One region of the Kitasatospora sp. NPDC029367 genome, then DNA from elsewhere that is predicted to be linked to it. Evidence: riboswitches for the same ligand, from Rfam matches in the RefSeq annotation. Region 1 holds a riboswitch; each other region holds the start of a gene.
What was found. Region 1 has a riboswitch for cobalamin ahead of ACZ4W5_RS06130 (cobalamin biosynthesis protein). Riboswitches for the same ligand answer to the same signal wherever they lie in the genome.
Positions count from the first base shown of each region.

Region 2: linked by a shared signal. The riboswitch ahead of ACZ4W5_RS18250 (CoA-acylating methylmalonate-semialdehyde dehydrogenase) and the one ahead of ACZ4W5_RS06130 (cobalamin biosynthesis protein) in region 1 are both predicted to bind cobalamin.
Region 3: linked by a shared signal. The riboswitch ahead of metE (5-methyltetrahydropteroyltriglutamate--homocysteine S-methyltransferase) and the one ahead of ACZ4W5_RS06130 (cobalamin biosynthesis protein) in region 1 are both predicted to bind cobalamin.
Region 4: linked by a shared signal. The riboswitch ahead of ACZ4W5_RS18275 (peptidase) and the one ahead of ACZ4W5_RS06130 (cobalamin biosynthesis protein) in region 1 are both predicted to bind cobalamin.

Region 1 is NZ_JBVHYH010000006.1:119,487-126,809, forward strand. It holds gene ACZ4W5_RS06125 (cobyric acid synthase) at 1-696, opposite strand, end outside; gene ACZ4W5_RS06130 (cobalamin biosynthesis protein) at 826-1,791, opposite strand; cobalamin riboswitch at 1,891-2,019, opposite strand; gene ACZ4W5_RS06135 (helix-turn-helix domain-containing protein) at 2,215-2,907, shown strand; gene ACZ4W5_RS06140 (alpha/beta hydrolase family protein) at 3,347-4,474, shown strand; gene ACZ4W5_RS06145 (hypothetical protein) at 5,074-6,399, shown strand; gene ACZ4W5_RS06150 (CDP-alcohol phosphatidyltransferase family protein) at 6,498-7,323, opposite strand, start outside.
Region 2 is NZ_JBVHYH010000029.1:58,263-65,585, forward strand. It holds gene ACZ4W5_RS18220 (nuclear transport factor 2 family protein) at 1-128, shown strand, start outside; gene ACZ4W5_RS18225 (hypothetical protein) at 194-424, opposite strand; gene ACZ4W5_RS18230 (glutaminase) at 569-1,486, opposite strand; gene ACZ4W5_RS18235 (hypothetical protein) at 1,855-3,030, shown strand; gene ACZ4W5_RS18240 (type 1 glutamine amidotransferase) at 3,036-3,773, shown strand; gene ACZ4W5_RS18245 (serine hydrolase domain-containing protein) at 3,900-5,093, shown strand; cobalamin riboswitch at 5,188-5,367, shown strand; gene ACZ4W5_RS18250 (CoA-acylating methylmalonate-semialdehyde dehydrogenase) at 5,579-7,078, shown strand; gene ACZ4W5_RS18255 (acyl-CoA dehydrogenase family protein) at 7,075-7,323, shown strand, end outside.
Region 3 is NZ_JBVHYH010000075.1:34,621-41,943, forward strand. It holds gene ACZ4W5_RS30840 (TMEM175 family protein) at 1-457, opposite strand, end outside; gene ACZ4W5_RS30845 (CsbD family protein) at 627-830, shown strand; gene ACZ4W5_RS30850 (hypothetical protein) at 899-1,060, shown strand; gene metE (5-methyltetrahydropteroyltriglutamate--homocysteine S-methyltransferase) at 1,246-3,561, opposite strand; cobalamin riboswitch at 3,735-3,939, opposite strand; gene ACZ4W5_RS30860 (threonine/serine exporter family protein) at 4,143-5,675, shown strand; gene ACZ4W5_RS30865 (GDSL-type esterase/lipase family protein) at 5,785-6,720, shown strand; gene ACZ4W5_RS30870 (class I SAM-dependent methyltransferase) at 6,873-7,323, shown strand, end outside.
Region 4 is NZ_JBVHYH010000029.1:67,019-74,341, forward strand. It holds gene ACZ4W5_RS18260 (enoyl-CoA hydratase/isomerase family protein) at 1-546, shown strand, start outside; gene mmsB (3-hydroxyisobutyrate dehydrogenase) at 579-1,430, shown strand; gene ACZ4W5_RS18270 (enoyl-CoA hydratase) at 1,427-2,206, shown strand; cobalamin riboswitch at 2,286-2,444, shown strand; gene ACZ4W5_RS18275 (peptidase) at 2,543-3,610, shown strand; gene ACZ4W5_RS18280 (flagellar hook-length control protein FliK) at 3,646-4,125, shown strand; gene ACZ4W5_RS18285 (prenyltransferase/squalene oxidase repeat-containing protein) at 4,533-6,164, shown strand; gene ACZ4W5_RS18290 (hypothetical protein) at 6,161-7,318, shown strand.

The DNA of each region.
Region 1 (7,323 bases):
CAGCCACAGGCCCGGCAGCATCGGCAGCGTGCCCAGCACCGGACGGCCGGTCAGCTCGTGCAGCATCTCCAGCCCGGGCGCCAGCAGCCGGGCGTCGCCGCGGAACTTGTTGACGAACCAGCCGGCCACGTGCCGCTGGTCCTCCGCCGACAGCAGCGCCAGCGTCCCGTACATCGCCGCGAACACCCCGCCCCGGTCGATGTCCCCGACCACCACCACCGGCAGCGCGGCGGCCGTGGCCAGCCCCATGTTGGCGATGTCCCGGTCCCGCAGGTTGATCTCGGCGGGGGAGCCGGCGCCCTCGCACACCACCACGTCGTAGCGGGCGCGCAGATCGGCCAGACACTCCAGCGCCCGTTCCAGCAGGACGGGCTTGCGCTCCCGGTAGTCCAGCGCGCCCACCTCGGCCACCGGCCTGCCGAGCAGCACTACCTGGCTGCGGCCGTCCGCGCCCGGCTTGAGCAGCACCGGGTTCATCGCCGCCTCCGGCTCCACCCGGGCGGCCTGCGCCTGCATCGCCTGGGCACGGCCGATCTCGGCGCCGTCGGCGGTGACGAAGGAGTTCAGCGACATGTTCTGCGCCTTGAACGGGGCCACCCGCACACCCTGCCGGGCCAGCCAACGGCAGATCCCGGCCGTCACCACGCTCTTGCCCGCGTCCGAGGTCGTCCCCGCGACCAACAGTGCGTTGCTCATGCGCCCGCCTCGCTACGCTCGGCAGGCGCTTCGCACAACGCGCACCTTCCGATGATGAACTCGCTGCGCTCGCTCATTCGCCCGCCCCGCACAACGCGCACCCTCCGATGATGAACTCGCTGCGCTCGCTCATGCCCCACCCTTCTTCCTCATCAGCATCCGCAGCAGGACGTGCCCCGCGACCGTCGTACCCAGCGCCAGCGCGCCCACCCGCCGGGACAGCGTGCAGGCCCGCTCGATGTCGTCCACCGTCACCGGCCGCAACTCCGCACCCAGGACCGGCCGGTGCTCCACCCGCTCCCCGTACTGCAACGTCCCGCCCAGCCGGACCCCGACCGCCCCCGCGAAGGCCGACTCGGCCTGGCCCGCGTTCGGGCTCGGGTGCGCGGAACCGTCCCGGCGCCAGACCCGCCAGGCGGTCCGGGGCTCGGGCGCGGCGGCCACCGTCAGCAGGGCCGTCAGCCGGGCACCCGGCCAGCCCGCCACGTCGTCCAGCCGGGCCGAGGCCCAACCGAAGCGGGCGTAGCGGGGCGAGCGATGGCCCACCATGGCGTCCAGGGTGTTCACCGCACGGAAGGCCAACAGCCCCGGCGTACCGGCCAAAGCGCCCCAGACCAGCGCGTTCACCACGGCATCCGCCGTGTTCTCCGCCACCGACTCGACCACCGCCCGGGCGATCTGCTGCCCGTCCAGCGCACTCGGATCCCGCCCGCACAGGTGCGGCAGCCGCTCCCGGGCCGCCGTCAGATCGCCGACGGCCAGCGAGCGTCCGATGGTGCGGGCCTCCCGGGTCAGCGAGGTGCCACCGAGCACCGTCCAGGTCGCCCCCGCCGCTAACGCGGCCCGGCCCAGCGGACGGCGCCCGACCGTACGGTCCAGAGCGAGCGCGCCGGCCGCCACCGCACCCACGCACACCGCGGTGTACCCGGCACCGGCCGCCCGGCCGTCGCGCCACAGCCGCCGCTCCAGCCGCCCCGCGGCCGTGCCGAACAGGGCGACGGGGTGCCCGCGGCGCGGGTCGGCGTACCGGGCGTCGGCGGCGTAGCCCGCGAGCGCGCCCAGGCCGAAGGCGGCGGCCCGGGTCAGCGGGCGCACAACAACGAAAGGCTGGGAATCCAACCGGGCGGGGCAGCCTGCATCGCGTGGGTGTCCTCACTCAGGGTCCGCGCCCTGGATCGACGTACCGGGGGCGAGAGTCTCCTGGCTTCCGGGTCCGACGCACCCCCGGGCCTTCCAGCGGCCCCTGACGGGCCGCCGTGGCACTTTCCGAGCGTGCTCCCCGGTGACAGTGGCGGGACCGCGCCGGACTCGCACCGGCTTCCTCTCCATGCCTCCGTTTGGCCCCAGGATCCCATCACGCGCCCGAACCGGGAGTCAACCGAGGTCACGGAGGGGTTGGTCACACGACACGCCCGCCCCCGCCCTGTGCGATCGCCCAGCCCCACGACGGGCCCGGCGCCCCCGCTTCGTGCGTTCGGCGGCTGGGGCCGCGCCGCGAGCCACGCCTACGGTTCGGCCATGCGCCGCAGAAAGCCCCCCGCCGCCGCCCCCACCCCGGTGCCGTTCTCACCGGAGGCCGCCCGGGCCCACCGAACCGGCCTAGGGCTGACCCCCGAGCAGGTCGCCGAGGGCATGGCCGCACACGGCGTCCGACTGCTCCCCGGCCACGTCCTCGCCTGGGAGGACGGCGTGCTGCGCCCCGGCGAGACCGAGTTCATCGCCCTCGCCCGCGCCCTCTGGTGCCCGGCCGCCGCCCTGATGCCCGGCCCCCCGGTCACCCTGCGCGACCACCGCCTCGCCCGGGAACTCCCCCCGGAGACCGTCGCCGAACGGGTCGGCATCCCCCTCCCCACCTACCGCCAGGCCGAACTGACCGGCCACTGGGACGGCGACCCCGACCAGACCCACGCCCTCGCCCAGGTCCTCGGTCTGCGCCTCACCGAACTGATCGAAGCCACCGGCCGCCGCGAGGCCCTCGACACCCTGCTCCGCCAATGCGTGGCCGGCCGCTGGCAACCCCACCTCCGCCCGATCGCCCACCTCGTCCCCGTCCCCGAACCCGACCTCGCCGCCGTCCTCCCCGTCCTCCACCAGGAACACCACATCCCCTCCCACTGGGGCACCACCACCCACCCCACCACCCCCACCCCACCCCTCACCCCCCGCTTCTGGCACCTCCTCAGCACCCACCACCCCACCATCCCCGTCTGACCACACCACCCCACAAACACCAACCCCCCCACACACACGCCACCCCCCACCCCCACCCCCACCCACCTACCCGCACTCACCCACCCACCCCCACCACCCCCCTCCCCCCACCCGACCCAGGCGAGAGGGACGCGCTGCGGGAGGGGGCGGTGGAGGGGGTGGGTGCGGAAGGGGGCGTGACGGGTGATTTTCAGACCGCCAACGGCGCCCAGCACCCCTCGATGAGGGTCGGCGGTCTGAAAATCATCCAGCCCCCGGAGCGCCCACCCCCGGAACCGCCCCCGGACCAACCCACCCTCCCGAGAGCCCACCCCCCAACCAAAGCCCCGCGCAGCGGCCCCCGGCCCCCAGACGGCCCAGCCCAGTGGCCGCCCCGCCAGGCCCCTTGTGGACTGGTCCTCGAACACCGTCCAGGTCCGTGAACAGAGCGGGGATCGATATGCGTTGGAGAACCGCAGCCGTCGTGGCGGCCGCCACCGGAGCCGCCGCCGGGGCCGCCGTCCTGGTCGTCGGCCGTCGGGCTTCCGAGCGGATGGTCCGTCCGGGTGCGGGCCCAACCGCCGGCGGCCAGGGTTCGGGGCCGGTGCTGGTGCAGAGCCTGGCGGCGGGGCGGGTGACGTTCAGCCGGCGCCCGGAGAGCCTGCGGCCCGGCCGCTGGGCGGTGGAGTGGGCGGACGGCGGGCATGCCGTGGTGGAGGAGGTCCTGCACAGTGACGCGCAGGGCGTCACCCGGCGCCTGGTCCGGGCGGACCGGGGCACGCTGACGCCCGGCACGGAGGTCCGTTTCACTCCGCGCGTGTACCTGGGCGATCCGACCTCGGCGCTCGGCCTGGCCTTCACCGACACCGTGGCCGAGGGCGAGCTGGGCCCGCTGCCGGTCTGGCTGCTCGGCGGCAAGCGCGGCACCTGGGTGATCCTGGTCCACGGCCCGGAGGCGGACCGCGGGCAGACCCTTTCGGTGCTGCCGGCCCTGCACCGTCTGGGGCTGCCGGCGCTGGTGGTCACCTACCGCGGCGACGAGGGCGCCCCGGCCTCCCCGGACGGCTACAGCCACTTCGGCGAGACGGAGTGGCGGGACGTCGAGTCGGCGATGCGGCTGGCCCTGGACCACGGCGCGGGCCGGGTGATCCTGTACGGCTGGTCGGTGGGTGCGACGACGGTGCTGCAGACGGCGGCGCGGTCGGCCTGGGCGCACGCGATCAGCGGGATCGTGCTGGACTCGCCGGTCCTGGACCTGCCCGCGGCCGCCCGCCGGGACGCCGCCCGGGCGGGCTTCACCGGGGTCTCCGCCGAGCTCGGCGCGCTGGCCGCGCAGGGCCGTACGGGCGTCGACCTGGCGGACTTCTCCCGCTTGGCGGAGGGTGCGGACCTGCGGGTCCCGACCCTGGTGCTGCACAGCCCGGACGACACGATCGCACCGATCGGCACGGTGGAGCGCCTGGCCGCGGCCCGCCACGACGTGGTCAACCTCCAGCGCTTCCCGGGCGCCGAGCACGCGGCCCTCTGGAACTCGGCACCGGACCACTACACCGAGCTCCTCCGCCGCTGGCTGACCCCACTGCTCTGACCCCAGCCCCGCCCCGCCCTCAGGGGCAAACCTTGCTCCCGAACCCCCTCAGCAGATCCCCCCTCCCCCTCCCCCTCCCCTCACCCCCACTGCACCGGAAGTCGACCCCGCCGACTTCCGGTGCAGCACTGCCCCCCACCGGCACATGCCACCTGGCCGGATCACAGCCCTCCGCTTCCACCGCACCCCGCCCCTCCCGCACGCCCGCAGAACCACCCACCGCCCCCACCCCCACACGCAGCGTGACCACCCAACCGGCCAGGGCAACGCCCCACCACCCCCCTGGCATGACCCCGCCACACGTTTCCGGCCAGGCGGTTTGCCTCTGTTGCCCGATCTTGCGGAGGTGCCGCCCCCGGTCGAGCGGTCGTACGGGCAACCGGATGTGACAGAAGGCCGGTACAAGGGGAAGACTGCTCGACGTGACGTCTCGGAACCCGCGCGACCGTGATGCCCCGCTCCCGCCGACGATCGGTACCGGTGCGACGGTGACCCGTCTCCCCGGTACGGCCCAACGGCCCTCCGGCGGCAGGCCGGGCGGGGCCGCCGTACCCCGACGCCGTGGTCCCGCCCCGGCCCCCGGCCGGGGCCGGGTTCCGGTGCCGGAGGGCTTCCCCGCGCCGGCCGAGCTGGCCCCGCTGGCCCGTCGGATGCTGGTGGACGCCGTCCGGATCGCCCGCTGGGCCGGGGAGCTGGCGGAGGTCGACAAGCGCGGCGAGCTGCTCCCGGACGACGCCCGTGAGGCCGGCCGGGCGCTGGCCATGACGGTCGGCGCGGCGGCCAAGGCCTGGGGCCAGGCCCTGCTGGTGGGCCTGGTGGAGGCCCGGGACGGCGGAGCGGGCCCCGGCTGGCGCCTGCACGCCTGGGAGCACGACGACGAGGCCGTGGTGCGCGGCTGGTCCGGGCTGTTCGACGCCTGGACGCTGCTCGCCCCGGTGCCGCCCGCCGCGCTGCGCGGGGTGTTCGCCGTCCTGGCCGGCCAGGCCGTGGACCAGGCCCCGCAGTTGCTGTCCTTCCTGCACCTGGTGGACGGCCCGGTGGCCGAGAGCGAGCTGCTGGAGCTGCTGCGCCGCGGCCTGGACGAGCGCCGGGTCGGGGCCGGGCTGGGCAATCCGGGCCTGTCGCCGGTGCCGCACGCCGCCTCGGCGGTGTCCGCGGTCCGCGGCACCTGCCGGGCGCCGCAGATCGACACCCCGGCCGCGCCCTCCGACGTGGCCGCGGTGCTGGACTGGATGCTGGACGGCCTGACGGCGGTCGGCGCCGTGGTGCGCCGCGACGACGCCGCCGAGCTGTCCCCGCTGGGCCACTGGGCGGTGCGGGCGAAGCTGGAGGAGATCTGCACCGTCGCCCAGACCGCGGCCGGGCACATCGAGCAGAGCGCCTTCGAGCTGCTGAACGCCTGCGCGGACTACTCGCCGGGCCCGGCCCGGGCGGAGTTCCGCGCCTGGGTGGCGGCCCGCCCGGCGGACCGCGCGGTGGCCGAGCTGCTGGACGCGGCCCAGGGCGACGACGCGCTGGTGCGCGGCCTGGCCTTCGAGGCGCTGAGGGTGGCGGGCGGTCCGGCCGAGCAGGCGGTGCGGGCGGCGGTGGACGAGCCGGTGCTGCGCCCGTACGCGCTGCTCTGGCTGGCCGAGCGGTCCGACGAGGGGGTCGCCCCGGCGGACGTGCTGGGCGCCGAGGACGCGGCCTGGCTGTGGGTGGACACGGCGGCGGCGGTGCTGGACCACGGTGAGACGGAGCTGCTGGTGGGGCACGTCGAGGGCGCCTCGGCGGGTGACCCGGTGCGGCTGTTCGCCCGGGCCCGGCAGTCCGGGCACCCCCGGGCGGCCTCGGTGCTGACGGCGGTCTCCGGCGTGCACCCGGACCCGGGCGTGGCCCGGGCGGCCCGCCGCTCGGCGTTCAGCGTCCACACCGGCGGGGCGTGACCCTCCCAGCAAGGACCGCAGACCCCCCAGAAGCAACGCGAAGGGCCCGGAACCTGATGGTTCCGGGCCCTCCGTACGTCACTACGTCACGCGGCGGTTCAGCCGAGCCGCGACTCCGCCCGCCGGGCGCGGACGTCGCCGACCTTCTGCCCGACCTTGCGCCGGATGACCAGCAGCGGCGCCATCGCGGCGAGCGTGATCTGGGCGAAGGCGCCGATGTGCATCAGGGTGTCGCCCCCGGGCAGCCCGGTCGCCCAGGCGGCCAGGCAGCCGATCGCCACGACGACCCAGCAGAGCGTGGCGGTGGCCAGCAGCCCCTGCGGCTTGGGGTACTCGATCCGGCTGACCATGAGGTACGCGGCGCCGAAGATGGCGAGCAGACCGGGCAGGAACGGCGGGTCGAGCAGCACGATGGCGATGACCGTCATCGCGCCCATCGGGCAGGGCATGCCCTGGAACACCCCGGGCCGCATCTTGACGGCCGAGAAGCGGGCCAGCCGCAGGACCACCGCGAGCAGCACGGTCAGCGCGATCAGCGCCGAGAGCTTGGTGTTGGAGCCCTGGGAGACCATGCCCCAGACGGCGACGAAGTAGGCCGGCGCGATGCCGAAGCTGATCAGGTCGGCCAGGTTGTCGAGTTCCGCTCCGAGGGCGGAGGAGCGGAGCTTCCGCGCCACCAGGCCGTCGAAGAGGTCGCACATCGAGCCGATCAGCAGCAGTGTCACCGCGGTGGCGGCGCTGTGCCGGTCCGGAGCGGCGTCCGGGTTGGTGATGTGCGGGACGAGGACCCCGGTGGTGATCGAGTAGATCGCCAGGAAGCCGCAGACGGCGTTCCCCAGGGTCAGGAAGTCGGCGGTGGACAGGTGCTGCGGGGAACGCGGGGCGCGCAGCTCACGGTCGCGCGCCCAGCGGCGACGGCGCAGG
Region 2 (7,323 bases), on a different contig from region 1:
GGGACACGGCCGCGATCAGGGGCACCGGCGTCTACAAGGAGCTCGGCACCTTCGCCAACCTCTGGACGGTGACCTTCGACGACCAGGGCAGCTGCGCGATGTTCCGGATGTGGAACAACCAGGTCTGACGCGGCGCGGACAGCGAGCGGCACGGAGAGCGAGCGGCACGGCCGGTGGCAGCAGGTGAGCGGACTCAGGGCTCGATGACGAGGCGTTCGATGAGGTCGTCGCGGAGGGTGAACCGGTAGCGCAGATCGACGGTGCCGCCGGGGAAGTCGCCTTCGAGATGGTGGGTGGCGATGTAGTGGGTCGCGTCGGTCTGCTCGGCGCCCGTGAGCTGGATGGTGTAGCTGAACTGGGTGGCGGATCGACCGAGCCACCCCTCGATCTCCTCGGTGCCCTGGTAGGTGTTGCCGTCGTCCACGTATGTCTTCGCCGCAGGTCCCGCGGCGAGCGACGCGATGCGCAGCCGCTACGCAACACGGCAGGCCCTCCCCGCGGAAGAGGCGTGAGGCTGCTCGGACCGGAGACCGCCCGGTGGCCCCCCGGCCGGTCCGGGCACCGCCGGTCAGAAGATGGACCAGCCGGTGTGGGTGGTGAGGGCGTCGAGCGCGGTGATGCCCGCGATCGAGTTGCCGTGGGTGTCGAGGGCCGGCCCCCAGGTGCAGAGCGTTCCGCGCCCCGGGATGACGGCCAGTATGCCGCCGCCGATCCCGCTCTTGGCGGGCAGGCCGACGCGGTGCGCGAACTCGCCCGCGGCGTCGTAGGTGCCGCCGATCAGCATGACGGCGTTGATGCGCTTGGCCTCGCTGCGGGTGAGCAGCCGGGTGCCGTCGGCCCGGAGGCCGTGCCGGGCCAGGAACCCTGCGGCGAGGGCGAGGTCGCGGCAGCTCATGGTGAGGGCGCACTGCCAGAAGTAGTGGTCGAGGACGTCCGGGACGGGGTTGTCGAGGCGGCCGTGGTCGGCCAGCAGGTGGGCGAGCGCGGCGTTGCGGTGTCCGTGCTGGCTCTCGCTCCAGGCGACCTGGGCGTCGAAGTCGATGCGGGGATTGCCGCTCTCGGTGCGGAGGAACTCGCGCAGGGTGCCCCGGGAGTCCCCGGTGAGGGTGAGCAGCCGGTCGGTGGTCACCAGCGCGCCGGCGTTGACGAACGGGTTGCGCGGGATCGCGTTCTCCCGCTCAAGCTGGGCAAGGGAGTTGAAGGGTGACCCGGAGGGTTCCTTCCCCACCCGGGTCCAGAGCGAGTCGCCGTCGCCGGCCAGGACCAGGGCGAGGGTGAACACCTTGGAGATGGACTGGATGGAGAACGGGACCTGCCAGTCCCCGGTACCGCGCGGCGGTTTGCGGGTGTGGGTGTCCGCGATCGCGAGGCCGAACCGGTGGGGGTCGACGGCGGCGAGGGCCGGGATGTACTGGGCGACGGTTCCCTCGGCCAGGACGGGGCGAACCGCTTCGTTGATGCGTGCGAACAGGTCCTCGTAGTCCATGCCGGCCCCCCTCCGCGGGCGGGACGCCGTTGTCCGGCCCGGCATCAGCATGCGCCGGGGCGCTCGCGGGGGGAAGGGCGCCCGGAGCGGCGCGGAGGGGTTCCGACCCGCGAACCGGAATCCCGGCGCCTTCTTGCGTCGAGCCGGATGCGCTGTCAGAACTCCCCGCGCAGACTGATGTGCGTGTTCGCCGTCGGGGGCAGCCTGCCAGGGTGAATCGGAAGCGGAGCTCCGAACAGGACGGCGCGCCGGACGCCTGTCACGGGGAGCTCGGAAGTCGGCAAAGGCCGGAGATGCCGGATTCGTTGGGGGGCGGTCGCATGGACGGCGCTGGACCTGTCCCGGACAAGGCCGGACTACCGGGCGGAGTGCTGATACCGCATCCGCGTGAGCCTGCTGCGCCGCCGCCTGCGGAGCCGGGCGTCGACTTCTGCGGCGACGCCCTGCTCCTGCTGACCGGGCCCTTCTTCCCCGGGCCGGTCTCGCTCGCGGACTCTCCGGGCTTCGCCGTTCCGGCGGACGGCCGACTCGATCCGCAGGGGCGCCTCACGCTGGTGCACCGGTCCCTGGACCAGTTCCTGCGCGGCTCGCTCACCTTCGGCAATCCGCCGGTCGACCTGCTCACCCACTTCGCCGGGTCGGAGGAGTTCGACGCGCGGCTGACGGCGATCGTGCGGGAGACGACGGCGCTACCGGTGGAGCTGCACGTCACCGGCATCCTGTTCCCGGACGGCTACGGGTCGGTGGCCGTGCACATGCGCGTCGTCGAGGGGTGGACCGGGAGGCAGCGGGAGCAGCTCATCGACGGCTTCGGGCCGAAGGGCCGCGACGACCTGACCACGCGCATCAGGGACGAGCTGCTGCCGGCCCTCACCGCGATGTCCGACCGGTGCCGACAGGGGCCGCCGTGTCCCACGGTCCTGCCGTACTTCAACCTCACCTACGCGGGCTGGACCACCCACCCGGCACCCGGCCGGGCGACCCTCTCCGATGCGCTGCGGCACCTGATCTACCCCCGCTCCGCCGCACCGATCCCCTCCGAGTCGACGTGGCCGCAGGAGTTCTTCTACCCCGGATACGCCTTCTTCCTGCTGGCCTCCCGGGACGGCCCCGGCGAGACGCTCGACCAACTCGAACACCTTCTCGGTCAGTTGAACGTGCACTACGCCCGACTCGAACGCTCCGCCAGTGCCGCGGAACGGATCGTCCGCGAAATGGCACTGAACGAGGACCCCGAACTGCTCATCTCGCTGGAACGACGGCTGCGCGCCGACTACCAGGCGCTGGTGCGGCCCACGTTCAGCTACGACTTCCACGTGCTCAAGCTGCGCGACAGTGTCCTGGAGGCGTGGGAGACCGAGAAGGTGCGCGAGCGCACCGACACCCTGCTCGACATGGCGCGGCGCGCGGTGGAACGCAAACTGGAGCACGACCAGCTGCGCCGGGTGACGAAGGTCAACCTCGCAGTGACGATCGTGGCTATCCTGAGCTTCGTCCAGTGCGTCGACTCGGCCCTCAACCTGTGGTCGAGGTTCTTCGAGTAAGAGGGGTGGGGATCGTGCCGGTGGACGTGCAGATCTGCGTCGCGGACGGGCTGATCTACGACAGTCTCGACTACGCCGACCGGATCGAGCAGCGGCTGACCCGAGCCGGCCTGAGCTGCGGCCGCCTGGACCTGGTGACCGAGGCGGCCGAGCTGACCGCGCGACGGCAACAGCCGGCCTTGGCGTACGTGTTCACCGGAGGCCAGACGTCTGTGCACTCCGACGCCGCGTGGATGCGCGCGACCATCAAGCTGATGGGGGAACTCGTCGCCGACGCGAACGGGCGTGACGGCGACACCGGCCCCGCGGTGGTCGGCGTGTGCCTGGGCTCGCAGCTGATCGCCGAGGCGTTGCGTCCGGGCTCGATCATCGACACCTCGGGCATCGAGGTCGGCCTGACCGAGGTGAACCGGGTCGGCGACCGCCGGGGCGTCGGCGTCGTGCCGTCGTTCCACTACCAGGCGATCAGTCCGCAGATCGAGGAAGTGGACGGCGTGCGGATCGAGTACCGCAACGAGCACACCTCCGTCCAGGCGCTGAGCTACGGCGAGCGGGTCTTCGGATGCCAGTTCCACCCCGAGCTGACCCCGGACGACGTGCGCCGGCTGATCGACTTCAACGAGGACGTCATCAGCCGCTGGCACGGCGACCCGGCCGCGGCGCATCGCTCGGTCGAGCGGTACCAGGACGACCTGCCCGAGGACCTCTTCGAGCGCCTGGTGATCGACCGCATCACGCGCTGACGCCGTCGGGGTCCGCTGCACCGCGATCCCGATGCGCGGCGATCCCGGAGGCATTCGGATGAATGTCCGTAGGGGGGCCGGTGCGGTGCCGCGGGCAGAAGCCTGGAACGACCTATCCAGGGGCGTATGCCTATCCGAACGGGCCGATCTGCCCTGCTGCGCACCGTGACGACCATCTCTGCCTGCCTGGCAGCCTCCCTGCCCGGGATCGCCGCGCCCGCGGCGGCCGTACCGGTCCCCAGGGAACCGGCCGCCGCGTCGCAGTCCTGGGAAGCGACCGCGGCCAAGCTGGACCGGGTGATCCGGCAGACGGCCGCCGACGCCGGTGTCCCCGGCGTGATCGTGGGCGTCTGGAAGCCCGGACAGCCGCGCTACGTACGGGCTTTCGGCGTCGCGGACACGAGCGACTGCGCCCCGATGCGAACCGACCTGAACATGCGGATCGGCAGCGAGACCAAGACCTTCACCGTCACCGCGCTGCTCCAGCTCGTCGACCGCGGCGAGGTCGGCCTGGACGACCCGATCTCCGCATACGTCGACGGGGTGCCCGACGGAGAGCACATCACGCTGCGTCAGCTCGCGGACATGCGCAGCGGCCTGTTCGCCTACAGCAAGGACCCGGGCTTCCAGCACCTGCTGACGACCGAGCCGCATCGCCAGTGGTCGCCGAACGAGCTGCTCGACATCGCTTTCGAGCATCCCAACCAGTTCCCGCCCGGCACGCAGTTCGACTACTCCAACACCAACACCGTGCTGCTCGGCCTGGTCGTCGAGAAGGTCACCCACCGCCCCTTGCGGGACGCGATCCGGGACCTGATCACGCGGCCGAGCGGCCTGGACCGCACCTTCCTGCCGGTGGCGGCGGAGTTCCCGCTGCCGCACGCCCACGGCTACACCGACATGACGCCGGACGGCACGGTGGCGGATGCCACGGACTTCAACCCGAGCTGGGGCTGGGCAGCCGGCGCGATGATCTCGGACCTCGACGACATGCGCTCCTGGGCGGAGAACGTCGCGACCGGCGGCCTGCTGTCCCCGAAGACCCAGGCGGAGCGCCTCGACGCGCACCCCACCGGCGCGCCGGGTGACGCCTACGGACTGGGCATCGACATCAACCACGGGTGGATCGGCCACGCGGGCTCCCTGCCCGGCTACCAGAGTCTGACGGTCTACCTGCCCGCCCAGAAGGCGACGATGGTGATCCTGCTCAACACGGACATCCCCTCGAACGGCGAGAACCCCAGCACCCTGCTCGGCCGGGCCATCACCCGGGTGGTCAGCCCCGACAACGTCTACGGCGACGCCTCCGACCAGGCCTGACGCACGACCCGGGGGGGGGACGCGGGGGAGGTCACGACAGCAGGGCGCGCCGCGGGCCTCGGACCCCGGACCTCTGGACTTACTAGGACGTCCGACTATATGGTCGATGCCAGGTCCGCGGTGTCAGGGAAGCCGGTGTGAGTCCGGCACGGTCCCGCCACTGTGACCGGGGAGTTCGTCCTCGTGGATGACGGCCACTGGCAGCCAGCCGGGAAGGCCTGGGGGCGGGCGTGGATCCGGGAGTCAGGATACCGGCCGCGGGTGGTCCGTGTTTTCCACGAGGATGGAGACGACACGCATGACTCCGGGCTGCCTTTCCCGTTCCGCTGCCCCTTGCCCTGCCGTGCTGACCGTCGGGGCACACCTGCTCCCCCGACGCTGACGTCAACCGCCGGACCGCCGTAGGCGCGCACGACCGTGCGCCCGGACGGTGGCGGTGGTCTCTCCATTCCTCCTCTCCCCATCCACGATGAGAGAAGGAACCGATGGTCCGTGAACTGACCCATTTCGTCGGCGGCAAGCGCGTCGCCGGGACGTCCGGCCGGTTCGGCGACGTGTACGACCCCAACACCGGCCGGGTGCAGGCCCGGGTGCCGCTGGCCGACCGGGCCGAGGTCGAGGCGGTGATCGCCGACGCCGCGCAGGCCCAGCCCGAGTGGGCCGCCTGGAACCCGCAGCGGCGGGCGCGGGTGCTGCTGCGCTTCCTGCACCTGGTCGAGCAGGAGAAGGAGGACCTGGCCCGGCTGCTCTCCGCCGAGCACGGCAAGACCGTGGCCGACGCCCACGGCGACATCCAGCGCGGCCTGGAGGTGGTGGAGTTCGCCGCCGGGATCCCGCACCTGTTGAAGGGCGAGTTCAGCGACAACGCCGGCACCGGCATCGACGTCTACTCGATGCGCCAGCCACTCGGCGTGGTCGCGGGCATCACGCCGTTCAACTTCCCGGCGATGATCCCGCTCTGGAAGGCCGCGCCCGCGCTGGCCTGCGGCAACGCCTTCGTCCTCAAGCCCTCCGAGCGCGACCCTTCGGTGCCGCTGCGCCTGGCCGAGCTCTTCCTCGAAGCGGGGCTTCCCCCGGGCGTGCTCAACGTCGTCAACGGCGACAAGGAGGCCGTGGACACGCTGCTGGAGGACCCCCGGGTCGAGGCGCTCGGCTTCGTCGGTTCGACCCCGATCGCCCAGTACGTCTACGCGACCGCGGCGGCGCACGGCAAGCGCGCACAGTGCTTCGGCGGCGCGAAGAACCACATGATCGTGATGCCGGATGCCGATCTCGACCAGGCCGCCGACGCCCTCGTCGGCGCCGGCTACGGCTCGGCCGGCGAACGCTGCATGGCGATCTCGGTCGCCGTCCCGGTCGGGGAGGAGACCGCGGACGCGCTGGTGGCGAAGCTGGTCGAGCGGATCGCCGCCTTGAAGGTCGGCCGCTCGGACGACCCGGCGGCCGACTTCGGTCCGCTGGTCGGCCGCGACGCCCTGGAGCGGGTCCGCGGCTACCTGGACCTCGGGGTCCGGGAGGGAGCCGAACTCGTCGTGGACGGACGGGACTTCCGCCTTCCCGGCCACGAGGACGGCTACTTCCTCGGCGCCTCGCTGTTCGACCGGGTCACCCCCGGCATGCGGATCTATCGGGAGGAGATCTTCGGCCCGGTCCTGACCGTGGTCCGCGCCGCTGACTACGAGGAGGCGCTGCGGCTGCCGAGCGAGCACGAGTTCGGCAACGGCGTGGCCATCTACACCCGGGACGGCGACACCGCCCGGGACTTCGCCCGCCGGGTGAACACCGGCATGGTCGGGGTCAACGTGCCGATCCCGGTGCCAATCGCCTACCACACCTTCGGCGGCTGGAAGCGCTCCGGCTTCGGCGACCTCAACCAGCACGGCCCGGACTCGATCCGCTTCTACACCCGCACCCGCACCGTCACCTCGCGCTGGCCCTCCGGGGTCAAGGAGGGCGCGAGCTTCACCATGCCGACGATGGGATGAGCACGGTGCACGCAAGTGACCTGACGGACGACCAGCGCGCCGTCGCGGAGGCGACCCGGGCCTTCGCCGACGAGCACCTCGCCCCGCACGCGGTGGCCTGGGACCGGGACGAGCACTTCCCGGTCGACGTGCTGCGCAAGGCGGCGGACGTGGGCCTGGCCGGTGTGTACGTGCGCGAGGACGTCGGCGGATCGGAGCTCTCCCGACTGGACGGGGTGGTCGCCTTCGAGGCGCTCGCGACCGGC
Region 3 (7,323 bases), on a different contig from region 1:
CGGCCGGCACGTCCACCCGCTCGTCGAAGCACCGGCCGGTGCGCGTGACGTGGTTCCAGAAGGCGGAGAACAGCGCCGACTGGCCGACCATCACCGCGCCGTACACGGCCGCCGCGACGTTCGCCGCCGAGCCGTTGCGCAGGTTCTGCGCGACCACGGCGGTCGGGAACGGCAGCACCGAGATCAGCATGAGCAGCAGCAGGTTGAGGAACATCAGCGTCCGGTCGACCCGCGCGAGGTGGGCGAACAGGGTGTGGTGGTTCACCCAGACCACGCCGATCACCAGGAAGCTCACCACGTACGCGAAGTACGACGGCCACTGCGCCCCGAGCGCCCGCCACAGCTCCGCCGCCCCGTGCGCCTGCGGGATCTTGATCTCCAGCACCAGCAGGGTGATCGCGATCGCGAACACCCCGTCGCTGAACGCCTCGATCCGGCCCGTGTCCCTGGTCTCCACCGGCAGAGCATCTCAGCCGGGCGGCCGCACCCCGCCGCACAACGCGCCAGGAGACCGATCCGCCCCGGTGCATGGAAGGGCGATTACGGGGCAAACGCAGACGAACAGGCGGTGGCACCACGCCACCGACGGACGACGGACGACGGACGACGGACCACAGGAGGACCGCATGGGCAGCCTGTCGAACAAGGCGCAGGAACTGGCCGGGAAGGTCAAGGAGAAGGCCGGGGACGCGACCGGCGACCAGAAGCTCAAGGGCGAGGGTCAGGCCGATCAGGTCGAGTCGAAGGTCAAGCAGGCCGCGGACGACGTCAAGGACGCCGCGCGCGGCGCCGCCGACCGGGTCGAGGGCGCCCTCAGGCGCGACCGCTGACGGCGGCACCCGATGCCGGGCACGAGCCCGACGGCGGACACGAAGAGACGAAGGGGAAGGGGAACGACATGGCACTGCTCCTGTTCATCCTGCTCATCGCGGTGGTGTTCGGCTTCGTGGGTGTCCTGGTGAAGGGGCTGCTGTGGCTGCTCCTGATCGGGATCGTCCTCTTCGTGGGCGGCCTGGTGTTCGGCGGCCTGCGACTCGGCAGCCGCCGGGCCGGGAGGTAGCACGGACCAACCGGGGCGAGGCCGGAGCCGGGACCGGGGCCGGGGTCGACCGGTCGGCCCCGGCCCCCCGCCGCCGCCCCCGCCGGAAGTCCTGCCCCTGAATCACCGACCCCAGGCGCGACACCGCCCCCGCGCGGGGGCGGGCCCGGCAGTCGTGCGCCGGGCCCGCCCCCGAACTCTCGTGCTCAGCCCGTGAGTTCGGCCCGCAGGCGGCGGGCGGCGCCGACCAGGCTCTCCAGCGAGGCGCGGGTCTCGGGCCAGCCGCGGGTCTTGAGGCCGCAGTCGGGGTTGACCCAGAGCCGCTCGGCGGGGATCGCCGCGAGACCGGCCCGGAGCAGCTCGACGGCCTCCTCGGTGCTCGGCACGCGCGGGGAGTGGATGTCCCAGACGCCCGGGCCGACCTCGCGCGGGTACCCGGCGGCGGCCAGCTCTCCGGCGACCTCCATGTGCGAGCGGGCGGCCTCCAGGGAGATGACGTCGGCGTCGAGGTCGTCGATCGCGGTCATGATCGCGCCGAACTCGGCGTAGCACATATGGGTGTGCACCTGGGTGTCGGCGCGCACGCCCGAGGTGGCCAGCCGGAAGGCCTCGGTGGCCCAGCCCAGATAGGCCGGGCGGCCGGCGGCGCGCAGCGGCAGGGTCTCGCGCAGGGCCGGTTCGTCGACCTGGACGACGGCGGCACCGGCGGCCTCCAGGTCGGTGACCTCGTCGCGCAGGGCGAGGGCGACCTGCCGGGCGGTCTCGGCGAGCGGCTGGTCGTCGCGGACGAAGGACCAGGCGAGCATGGTGACCGGGCCGGTCAGCATGCCCTTGACCGGACGGTCGGTCAGGTCCTGGGCGTAGCGGAACCAGTCGACGGTCATCGGGTGCGGGCGGGAGATGTCCCCGGCCAGCACCGGCGGCCGGACGTAGCGGGTGCCGTAGGACTGCACCCAGCCGTGCCGGGTGGCCAGGTAGCCGGTGAGCTGCTCGGCGAAGTACTGGACCATGTCGTTGCGCTCGGGCTCGCCGTGCACCAGGACGTCCAGCCCGGCCTTCTCCTGGTAGGCGATGACCTCGCGGACCTCCGCCGCCATCCGCTCCCGGTACGCGGCGGCGTCGATCCGCCCGGCGGTCAGGTCGGCGCGGGCGACGCGCAGTTCGGTGGTCTGCGGGAAGGAGCCGATGGTGGTGGTCGGCAGCAGCGGCAGTGCGAGCCGGGCGCGCTGGGCCTCGGCCCGTACGGGGTAGGGCTGGGCACGCCGGGTGTCGCCCGGGGTGACGGCCGCGGTGCGGGCGCGGACGGCCGGGTCCCGGGTGATCGGCGAGGTGGCGCGGGAGGCCAGGTCGGCGCGGTTGGCGGCGAGTTCGGCGGTGATCGCGCCGGTGCCCTCGCGCAGGGCGCGGGCCAGCAGGGCGGCCTCGGTGGCCTTCTGCTTGGCGAAGGCCAGCCAGCGGGCGATCTGCGGGTCGATGTCGCGTTCGAGGGTGGCGTCGATCGGCACGTGCAGCAGCGAGCAGGACGGCGCGACGTCGACCCGGTCGGCGAGCCCGAGCAGGGTGGCCAGGGTGGCCAGCGAAGCGCCCAGGTCGTTGATCCAGATGTTGCGCCCGTCGATCACCCCGGCGACCAGGCGCTTGCCGGGCAGCCCGCCGACGGCGGCGAGGTCCTCCAGGTTGGCGGCGGCCGGCCCGGTGAAGTCCAGCGCCAGGCCCTCCACCGGGGCCTTGGCCAGCACCGCCAGGGCGTCGCCGAGGCGGTCGAAGTAGCTGGCCACCAGCAGCTTCGGCCGCTCGGTCCGCGCGCCCAGCTCACGGTAGGCCCGGGCGGCGGCGTTCAGCTCGGCCGGGGTCCGGTCCTGGACGAGCGCGGGCTCGTCCAGCTGCACCCACTGCGCGCCCGCGGCCCGGAGTGCCGCGAGCAGCTCCGCGTAGACGGGCAGCAGCCGGTCCAGCAGGGTGATCGGCTGGAAGTCGGGGGCCACCCCGGGCGCCGGCTTGGCGAGCAGCAGGTAAGTGACCGGTCCGACCAGCACCGGACGGGCGTCATGGCCGAGCGCGAGGGCCTCCTCGAACTCGGCGACGGCCTTGGCCGGGTCCGCGGCGAAGGCGGTGTCCGGCCCCAACTCCGGGACGAGGTAGTGGTAGTTGGTGTCGAACCACTTGGTCATCTCCAGCGGAGCGACGTCCTGGTTGCCGCGCGCCATGGCGAAGTAGCCGTCCAGCGGGTCGGCGTCGACCGCCTCCCGGTGCCGCGGCGGGATCGCACCGACCGCCACGGTGGTGTCCAGCACGTGGTCGTAGAGCGAGAAGTCGCCGGTCGGGACCTCCTCGATGCCGGAGTCGGCGAGCTGCTGCCAGTTCCCCCGGCGCAGGTCGGCGGCGGTGGCCAGCAGTGCCTCGGCGGTGACGGCGCCCTTCCAGTAGCCCTCGATCGCCTTCTTCAACTCCCGGCCCCGGCCCTGCCGGGGGTAGCCGTGGGCGGTGGCGAGGGTCGCCGCGGCTGCGGACTTCGTGGTCAAGGGACTCTCCTTCGCGAGTCTGATTCCTCAAGTGCCCGGCGACGGGGGCGAGGACGCGAAGGGACGACGGACCGGGCGACCGCCCGCACACATGTGCGGCTCCGCCTGGTGTGGTCGCCGACCCGCCCTCGAGGTCACCGGATGGCCGCGCGCGAACGGTCGCGCCCGGGCAGTGGCAGGTCTTCGGACTCGCGGGCCCGCCCGTCCTCGTCGAGGACCGGCACCTACTGGCCGTCGCTTCCCAGACCCGACCCGGGCCCAGTGCGTATGACGGCGGTCGTTCCCGCTCACCGCTGCGGGGCAGTCCCGGACTGGCCTGTTGAAAGGCGTCACCGGGTTCCCTCTTACGACGCCCCGCCTGGCGGACGGGGCGAACCAGCTGCACCTGCCACCCTACGTCCGGCCCGCCGGTTTCCGGCCGGAGAACCGCGCAATCGTCCGCATGGTGAGACCGCGCCGGCCGCCGAGCGGGGCGCGCGGATCTTCCCGCACTCCGGGTGCGACGTTCACGAATCGATGACGATGGGTAGTCGAAGGAGTGCCGAGAGCAGCCGAGTTGGGGGGTGGTCCAGGGAGCGACGATGCGGGAACACGAGGAGAGCGGTGCGCGGGCCGGGACGGACGGGCCGGACGGTTCGCGGGTGCCGTCGCAGGGCGGACCGGGCGCGGCCGAGGAGGCCGATCCCGGCTCCGGAAGACCGCCCCGGGCGGTGGGTGGCGCGGTCCGCTGGCCGGAGCAGATGCTGCCGCTGCTGCGTTCCCCGAACTCCGCCCACCCGGCGGCCGGGCACGGCGAGGAGGAGGACGAGGGTGCGGCCGAGCCGGGGCCCGCCGCGGTCGCCGCCGTGCTCGGACTCGCGCTGCTGGTGGGCGAGTTGATGCTGACCTGTGGCGAGGGCGCCGAGGACGTCGAGGCGGCGATGCTCGCCGTGGCGCGCACCTACCGGGTCCGTCCCTGCGACCCCCAGGTCGCCTTCACCCGGGTCGCGATCTCCTACCGGCCCGGCCACGGCGACCCGCCGGTGACGGCCGAACGCTTCGTCCGCCGCCCCACCGGGGACTACTCCGGGCTGGCCGCGCTGTTCCGGCTGGTCACCGAGATCACCGCGGGCGGGCTCGCCGTGGACGACGCCCACCGGCGGCTGCGCGCCGTGCGCCGGCACTGCCGCCACTACCCGGCCTGGGTCCTGGTCCTCTCCTCCGGCCTGCTGGCCGGCGCCGCCACCCTGCTGGTCGGCGGCCGGGCCGACGCCCGGGCCTGGCTGGTGTTCGTGAGCGCCGTGGTCACCACGGTGGTGGGCGGCGTGCTGGCCGACCGGGTCGAACGGCACGACCTGCCGGAGTTCTACCGGATCGCGGCGGCCGCGACCCCGGCCGCGGTGGTCGGCATCCTGATGTCCTTCAACCAGCTGCAGCTGCGCGGCTCGGTGGTGATCACCGGCGGGCTGTACGCGCTGCTGCCCGGCTGGCCGATGGTCGCGGCCGTGCAGGACGGCCTCGCGGGCTTCTACCTCACCGCCGCCGCACGGCTGTTGGAGGTGCTGTACCTGCTGGCGGGCGTGGTCGTCGGGGTGATGACCGTGCTCTACATCGGGGTCAACAACGGCGCGGACCTGGCCGCCGAGAGCGGCCCGGCCGCCACCTCCAACCCGCCGCTGCAACTCGCGGCCGCCGTCCTGCTCGCGCTGACCTTCGCGGTGCTGCTCAACACCGAGCCGACCACCCTGCCGGCCGTCCTGGTCAACAGCGCGGCGGGCTGGACCACGTACTCCGTGCTGGCCGACGCGGGCACGGAGCCGATCGTGGCCACCGGCCTGGCCGCCGTCCTGGTCGGCCTGTCCGGCCAGCTGATGGCCCGCTACCGGGGCGGCTCGGTGCTGCCGTACGTCACCGCGGCCCTCGGGTCGCTGCTGCCCGGGTCGCTGCTGTACTTCGGGCTGCTCGCCTTCGTCCGCGGCGAACCGGAGGCCGGCCTCGGCCGCCTCGGGCACGCCACCGCCACCGCGTTGTCCCTGGCCATCGGCGTCAACCTGGGCCGGGAGGCGGCCCGGCTGTTCCTCCCGGCGCGGCCGTCCGCCCCGGCCGTCCGGCACCGGGGCCGCCACCGGCGCTGAGGTATCTCGCCCGGGCCGACACCAGCCGCTTCGCGGGCCGCTGCGCAGGCCGCTGCGCAGGCCGCATAGAGTGCGCTGATCATTCCGACTGAAAGGCCACGGCGTCACGGTGACCGAGTCCCACCCCCACCTCCTGTTCTCCTTCGGCACGCTGCTGGACCAGCAGGTCCAGACCGCGCTCTTCGGACGCACCGTCACGACCACCCCGGCCTCCCTCGCCGGGTACGCGACCAGGCCCCTCACCATCACCGACGAGGCCGTGATCGCCACCAGCGGCCAGGACGTGCACCTGACCCTGGAACGCAGGCTCGGCAGCACGGTCGAGGGCGCCGTCCTGCGGCTGAACGACGAGGAACTGGCCGCGGCCGACGCGTACGAGGTCTCCGACTACGCCCGGCGACAGGTCCTGCTCACCTCGGGCGAGACCGCCTGGGCCTACCTGGACGCGAACCCGCTGCGCTCGGCGGCACGCATCGTCATCGTCGGCGACAGCATCGCCTACGGGCGCTGCGACCCCCAGGGCGGCTGGACCGGGCACCTGGCGGCGGCCCACATCGCGGCGGACGAGACCCGGAACCGGGTCTTCAACCTCGCAATCCCCGGCAGCACCCTGGCGGACGTCAGCGCGCAGACCCCCGCACTCCTGCCTCCCCGTCACCCGGACACGCTGATCGTGGCGGCGGGGATCAACGACTCCGCCCTGCCGCTCGCCGCGCCGGGCGACGACCACGACGGGCTCACCCACCTCACCGGCCACCTCGACTCGCTGGCCGCGACGGCCCGGCGGCACAACGCCCGTCTGGTCGTCGTCGGACCGGTCTGGCTCGACGAGACGCGCACCGGCGACTACGAGGGCCTCCGCTTCACCACGGACCGGGCGCTCGCACTGCGCACGCTCCTCCGGACCTGGTGCGCGGACCACCACATCGACTTCCTCGACCTGTGGGAGCCACTCCGCGACCTGCCCCACCTGCTCGTCGACGGCCTGCACCCCGACGCGGAGGGGCACAAGGAGCTCCACCGGCACCTGGACACCCTCGGCTGATCGCGGAGGGACCGGACCTGTCCGGCTGGCCCGGCGCGACGCACCGGGCCAGGCGGGCACGCAGGCTCCCGCGCCCTGTGAAGGCGACCTGGCCGTACCGGGCGAGCGATTCGTTCAAGACCTCGCGGCGACCGCCACCGAGACTGGCCCGCATGACCGATCGCGCCTTCACCCCCGCCGCCGGCCGCCTCGCCCCGCTGCGCCTCTACGACCCCATCGTCTCCCTCACCCGCGAACGCCTCTGGCGCAGCCTGCTCGCCATGCACGCGGCTCCGCGTCCCGACGACGTGATCGTCGATGTCGGCTGCGGCACCGGCTCGCTGGCGCTGCTCCTCAAACGCGTCGAACCGCGCACCCGCATCATCGGCATCGATCCCGACCCGGGCACGCTCGAACTGGCCCGCCGCAAGGCCGCCGCCACCGGCACCACCAACGGCACCGGCCCCGCCACCGGCACCACCAACGGCCCCACCAACGGCCCCGAGTGGCTGACCGGCATGGGCGACGCCGTCGCCGATCTGGTCGGCACCGAGGCCGCCGACACCGTCGTCTCCAGCCTCGTCCTGCACCAGTGCCCCGTCCCCGTGAAGCAGGCCGTCCTCG
Region 4 (7,323 bases), on a different contig from region 1:
GCGGACGCGCTGCTCTGCGGGCTCGCCGACCACTTCGTGCCGGCCGAGCGCCTCCCGGCCCTGCTCGACGACCTGGCCGAGCTGCCCGTGCACGACGCCCTCGAACGGCACGTCGAACCCGCACCGCCCGGCCGGCTGGACGGGCAGCGCGGATGGATCGACAGCTGCTACGCGGCCGGCACCGTCGAGGAGATCCTCGACCGGCTGCGGGACAGCGGTGAACCCGAGGCGAAGAAGGCCGTGGACCGGATCACCGCCAACTCGCCCACCGCCGTGAAGGCGACGCTGGCGGCGCTGCGCCGGGCCCGGGCGCTGGGCCCCCTGGAGGCCGTGCTCGACCAGGAGTACCGCACCTCCTGCGCGGCGCTCGCCACCCGGGACCTCGCGGAGGGCATCCGGGCCCAGGTGATCGACAAGGACCGTTCGCCGCGGTGGAGCCCGGACACCCTGAGCGCCGTCGAACCCGCCGCCGTGGCCCGCTACTTCGCCCCGCTCGGCGAGCGCGAACTCGGCCTCGCCGCCACCACCCCCCTGGAGCGCTGGTGACCCACGACATCGGATTCATCGGACTGGGCAACATGGGCGGCCCGATGGCCGCCAACCTGGTCAGGGCCGGGCACCGGGTGACCGGCTACGACCTGGTGCCGGAGGCGCTGCGGCAGGCGGAGGAGGCGGGCGTCCGCCCGGCGCGGTCCGCGGCCGAGGCCGTCCGCGGGGCCGACGTCGTCATCAGCATGCTGCCGGCCGGCCGCCACGTCCTGGCCGCCTACGCGGAGCTGCTGCCCGCCGCCGGCCCGGGAACACTCTTCGTCGACTGCTCCACGATCGACGTCGCGGACGCCAGGGCGGCGCACGAGCTCGCGGTGAACGCCGGGCACCGCGCGGTGGACGCGCCGGTCTCCGGCGGAGTGGTCGGTGCGACGGCCGCGAGCCTCACCTTCATGGTCGGCGCGGAGAAGGAGCACTTCGAGAGCGCCCGCCCGGTGCTGGAGGCGATGGGCCGCAAGGTGGTGCACTGCGGCGCCCCCGGTGCGGGGCAAGCGGCGAAGATCTGCAACAACATGATCCTCGGCATCTCGATGATCGCGGTCAGCGAGGCGTTCGTGCTCGGGGAGAGCCTGGGGCTCAGCCACCAGGCGCTGTTCGACGTCGCCTCGACGGCCTCCGGCCAGTGCTGGGCACTCACCAGCAACTGTCCGGTCCCCGGGCCGGTGCCGGCCAGTCCGGCGAACCGCGGGTACCCGGCCGGGTTCGCCGCCGCGCTGATGGCCAAGGACCTCGGGCTGGCCGCCGGGGCCGCCGAGGCAGCGGGCCTGCCGACCGAACTCGGACGCAGGGCGGCGCAGCTGTACGCGGACTTCGCGGCGGCCGAGGGTGCGGGCCTGGACTTCTCGGCGATCATCACCACTCTGCGGGAGGGCGGCAAGTGACCGAGACCTACGAGACGATCCTGGTCGAGCGCAGGGGACGGGTGGGGCTGATCACGCTCGACCGGCCGAAGGCGCTCAACGCGCTCAACACGCTCCTGATGAACGAAGTCGTCGCGGCCGCAACGGACTTCGACCGGGACCCGGACATCGGCTGCCTGCTGGTCACCGGCTCGGAGAAGGCCTTCGCGGCCGGCGCCGACATCAAGGAGATGCAGCCCCTCGAGTTCGTCGACGCCTACCTCGGCGACTGGTTCGCCGCCTGGGACCGCTTCGCCGCCCTGCGCAAGCCGGTGGTGGCCGCCGTCGCCGGCTACGCGCTGGGCGGGGGCTGCGAGTTGGCGATGATGTGCGACATCCTGCTGGCGGCGGACACCGCGAAGTTCGGGCAGCCGGAGATCAAGCTCGGCGTCATCCCGGGCATCGGCGGCTCGCAGCGGCTCACCCGTGCGATCGGCAAGGCGAAGGCCATGGAGCTGTGCCTGACCGGCCGGACGATGGGCGCCGAGGAGGCCGAGCGGGCCGGACTGGTCTCCCGCATCGTCCCCGCCGACCGACTGCCGGCCGAGGCCCTGACCACCGCCGAGACCGTCGCGGCGATGTCCACCCCGGCGGCGATCATGCTCAAGGAGGCCGTCAACCGGTCGTACGAGACCACCCTCGCCGAGGGCGTCCGCTTCGAACGCCGTCTCTTCCACGCCGTCTTCGCGACGGCTGATCAGAAGGAGGGCATGGCGGCCTTCGCGGAGAAGCGCCCGCCGGAGTTCCATCACCGCTGACGGCACTCGCGGTGCGCCGCCCCCGCCCGGGGCGGCGCTCCGCCCGTCGCTGGTGCCGCCGTGATGTGACGCACGATCTCTTGACCCGGTCTTTTCCGTTTCGCCATGATGAGCCGTCACGTTGTGACTCCGTCGACGGGGGAAGTCCGGTCCGAATCCGGCGCTGACCCGCAACGGTAGGCCGCCGACGGCAATGTCGGTGGCGAGCCCGAGTACCCGTCGGCGGGGATGTGTCGTCCCTCCTCCCGTCGTGGTCTGCGGGCCGGAGCTCCGAGGGCTGCCCGGCGTGGTGCCGACGTCCCCCGGGCCCCTGCGTCCAGGCCCGGAAAGGCACCCATGCCCGCGCTCCGCCGCACCCTCGGTCTGCTCGCGATACCCGCCCTGGCGCTCGCCACCGCGCTCCCGGCGGCCACCGCCGCCCACGCCGACACCACGTCCTCCCGGACCGTTCGTCCCGACGCCGCCGCGGGCGGCTGGCTGGCCCGCCAGCTCGTGGACGGCGACCACTTCGAGTCCGTCTTCAACGGCACCGCCTACCCCGACCAGGGCCTGACCGTCGACGCCGTGCTGGCCTTCGCCGCCTCGCACAGCTCCGACGAGGCCGCCGCGAAGGCCACCGCCTGGCTGGCGAAGCCCGAGATCGTCTCCGGCTACCTCGGCGACGGGACCACCGAGGCCTACGCGGGCGCCACCGCGAAGCTGCTGCTCGCCGCCGAGGTACGCGGAGCGGACCCGGCGTCCTTCGGCGGCGTCGACCTGCCGGCCCGGCTGCGCTCGCTGCAGACCGCCGAAGGACGGTTCTCCGACCGCTCGCAGTGGGGCGACTACAGCAACGCCTTCGGCCAGTCCCTCGCCCTGATCGCCCTGCACCGCTCCCCCGGCGGCGCCCCCGCCGCGGCCGTCGACTTCCTGGCGAACAGCCAGTGCGCGGACGGCGGTTACCCGGTCTCCTTCGGCCAGCCCACCTGCACCAGTGACCCCGACGCCACCGCGCTCGCCGCCCAGGCCCTCGCCGCCACCGGCCGTACCGCCAAGGCGGACGCCGGCCTCACCTGGCTCGCCGCCCACCAGAACGCCGACGGCGGCTTCGCGGCCGCCGGGGCGACCACCTCCAACGCCAACACCACGGGCCTGGCCACCGAGGCACTGCTCGCCGGTGGGCGCCTCGGCGCGGGCCTCAAGGGCTGGAGCCGGCTGGTGAAGTTCCAGCAGGGCTGCTCCGCCGACCCGGCGGTGCGCGGCGCGGTCGCCTACGACGCGACGGGCTTCAACGCGGGCAGCGGCGCCCGGGCCACCGCGCAGGCCGTCCTCGGCCTGGCGGGCGCCCCGCTGGCCACCCTCTCCGCCGCCGGGGCCCGCCCCGACGCCCCCGCCCTGGCCTGCCCGACCCCGGCCGCCCGCTGAGTCTCCGAACCCCTGATCCCACGAGGAGAGTTCCGATGACCGAAACCCTCACCCCGGCCCGCCCCGTCCGCCGGATGCTCGGGTCGATCGCCGCCGCGGCGGCCCTCACCGCCGGCCTGCTCGGCGTCTCCGCCGTCCAGGCCCCGCAGGCCCGGGCGGCGGCCTGCAGGGGAACCACCGGCGTCACCGTCGTGGTCGACTTCACCGCCGTCGGCGGCGGCATCGAGACCGGCTGCGCCCCCGGCGACCCCGCCAACGGGCTCGCCGCGCTCACCGGCGCCGGGTTCTCGTACGCCTTCCACCCGCGCTTCCCGGGCTTCGTCTGCAAGATCAACGCGCTGCCCGCCACCTGCACCAACCCGACCGGCAGCGCCTACTGGTCGTACTGGCACGCCCAGCACGGCGGGCCCTGGTCGTACAGCAACCTGGGCGCGGGCAGCTACGACCCGGCCCCCGGCGACGTCGAGGGCTGGTCCTTCGGTGCCGGTGCCCAGCCGGGCATCACGGCGCCCTGACACGTGAGCGAACCGGCGCCCGTCCTCCATGCGGAAGGGCCGGGCGCCGGTGCTCAGGGTCGGCCGCCCTGCCCGGAGTTCCGGGCGTCCGCCCGCCCGTGCACCACCGCGAGGACCGGCCGACGAGGTGGTGTGAGCTATCTGACGATCCGTTGACTCCCTGTTGACCGGCGTGGTCTGATGAACCGGTTTTTAGCCCTCGGCGTTCAGGGGAAGCCGGTCCGACTCCGGCGCTGACCCGCAACCGTAGGCCCACCTCGGTGGGTGAGCCGGAATGCCTGGACCGGGGGCCTGTACACACAGCACTTGCGTCGTCGCGGACTACGACGCAGCTCTTGACGGCCCGTGTCCCAAGGCGGCCGTCGGCTGCGCCATGGTCTCCTGCGTCGACCGACGAGGGAGTCGTCGTGAGGGTCAGCAGCAGTCGCACACGTCACACAAGCCGGGACCTCGCCTCCCTGGTGGTCGCCGGAACCGTCGCGGCCGCCGCCTGCGGAACGGTCCTGCTCGGACACCCCGGCACCGCCGCCGCCGACCCGATCCCGTCGCCGACCCGGCCGCAGGCCGCCGCCGGAACCCGCCCCGACGGCGCCACCACGGCACCGGCCCCGGCCGCCGGGCGCACCCCCGACCTGGGCAGGGGCAGCGCCTACCTCACCGGTCCGGCCCAGCTGATCGACGGTCACTACTACGAGGCCTTCCCGACCTTCGCCGACTTCGGCCTCACCATCGACGGGGCCTACGCCCTCGCGGCGACCGGTACCGATGACGCCGCGCTGCGCAGGATCGTCGACTTCCTGGACCAGCAGGGCAAGGACCCCAACGAGCGGACCGTCAACGACTGGACCGCCGTCGGCACCGAGTACGCGGACGGCGGCTCGATCGGCAAGGCGGCGCTGCTCGCCGAGATCGTCGGCCGCGACCCGCGGGCCTTCGGCGGCCACGACCTGATCGCCGCCCTGGACCAGGCCCTCTGCGCCAAGGCCGACCAGAACACCGGCTGCGCGGCACCCGGCAACTACACCTACGCGGCCTCGGTGTTCTCCCAGTCGCTGGGCGTCATCGCCCAGGTCCGGGCCGGGGACGCCACCAACGCCGCGCCCGCGATCGCCTACCTCAGGGGCCTCCAGCACCCGGACGGCTCCTGGCCGAGCCTGATCCCCGCCACCGGCGACTCCAACGTGGACAGCACCGCGATGGCCGTCATGGCCCTCGCCCTCGTCCCCGGCGACGAGGCGGCCCAGGCCGTCGACAAGGGGCTCACCTGGCTCGCCGCCCAGCAGTTGCCCGACGGCGGCTTCCCCGGCGCAGCCGGCGACTCCACCAACTCGGCCGCCCTCGCCGTCCAGGGCATGACGCTGCGCAAGGCCGGCTACGGCGGGCAGATCGCGAAGGCGCTCGACTTCCTCGCCGGCCAGCAGAACGGCGACGGCGGGTTCAACGTCGCGTCCGCCGGGCAGCGGGGCTCGAACGTCCGCGCGTCCACCCAGGTGGTGGGCGGTGCCACCGGGATCTCCTTCGGCACGCTGTCCAGGAACCTCGGGGGCACGCCGACTCCGACGCCCACTCCGACGCCGACTCCGACCGGCACGCCGACGGGGACTCCGACCAGGACGCCCACCGGCACACCCACTGGCACGCCCACCGGCACGCCGACCGGCACGCCCACTGGCACACCGCCTGGCACACCGCCTGGCACACCCACCGGCACGCCGAGCCCGACGGGCTCGCCCACCTCCACCGAGTCCGCTTCGCCCACCGCCGCTCCCGCCACCAGCGGCGGCCCGACCAACTCGCTGACCAACTCGCTGACCAACTCGCCGACCAACTGGCCCGCCGACGGCGTCGATGCGCCGGCCGGAGGCGGCGGTGCCCCCGCCGAGGGCGTGGCGGCGCGGACCGGTTCCGGCAGCCTGGCCAGCACCGGCACCCCGGCCTTGGCCCTGACCGCGGGCGCCGGTCTGCTGACCGCCTTGGGCGCCGCGGCCGTCATCCTCGCCCGCCGCCGCAACGCGGCCGCTCCGGGGCGTCACCGGTGAGCCGGGGACTCCGTGAGCGGCTCCCCCGGCTGCTCGGGGCGGCGGCGCTGACCTTCGCGCTCGCCTTCGGCGGCGTCGCCGTGGGCGCGGCCCCGGCTGCTGCGACGCCGTTGCCGATGGATCAGTGCACCACGACCTCCGGGGCCGTACTCGCGGTGGACTTCGGGAAGTGGGGCGGCCCGCTGCTGCGCTCCTGCGGCACCACCCCGACCACTGGCTACGCCCTGCTCAACCAGGGCGGCTGGAAGACCACCGGCACCGGGCACGACGGTCCGGCGTTCATCTGCCGGATCGGCTACAGCGGTTTCCAGGGCGGCAAGCAGTACCCGACGCCGGACCAGGAGAAGTGCGTCCAGACACCCCCGACCACCGCCTACTGGTCGTACTGGCACGCCGATCCGGGCCAGAACACGTGGTCGTTCAGCCAGCTCGGCGCGATGCTGTACCAGCCGAAGCCCGGCAGCGTGGACCTGTGGATCTTCGGCGGTACGAACATCGAGGGCACCGAGGGGCGCCCGGCCTTCTCGCCGGACAGCGTCCGGGCACACAACTCCAGTCCCGGTGGGCAGCCGGCCGACCCCGGCGGCCAGGGCGCCACGGGCGGCTCCGGCGGCGCCTCAGGAGGCTCCGGTGGCTCCGGCGGCACCGGTGGTGCCTCGGGAGGCTCCGGCGGCAGTTCGACGGGTGCCACCGGCACGACCGGCGGCAGCGGCTCCAACGGCAGCACCGGCGGTACGGGAGGGGCGCGTACGACCGGCGGTAGCGGCACGAGCGGTGGCGCCGGAACTGGGCGGGCCCCGGTGCCCGCCAAACCGCCGGGGGCCGGCACCGCCGGCACCCCCCAGGACGGCGCCACCCCGCCGGGCGCGGCCGAGCCCACACCGGTGCCCGGCACACCGGTGCCGGTCGACCCGCCCAGCGCGGCGCCGACGGACACCCCGACCGGTCAGCCGACCCCACAGCCGGCGGAGGCCGCGGCCGCGCCGACGGCCACCCCCGCCGTACCGGGCGGAGTGGTGAACGCCGACCCGGTGGCGGACGCACCGCAGGACTCCGGCTCGATGCTCCCCGCCGTACTCGGAGCCGTCCTCGTCGTGCTGCTCGGTGTGGCCACCGTGGTCGTCGCGCGCCGCCGCCGGCGCCGGGCGGAGTGATCCGG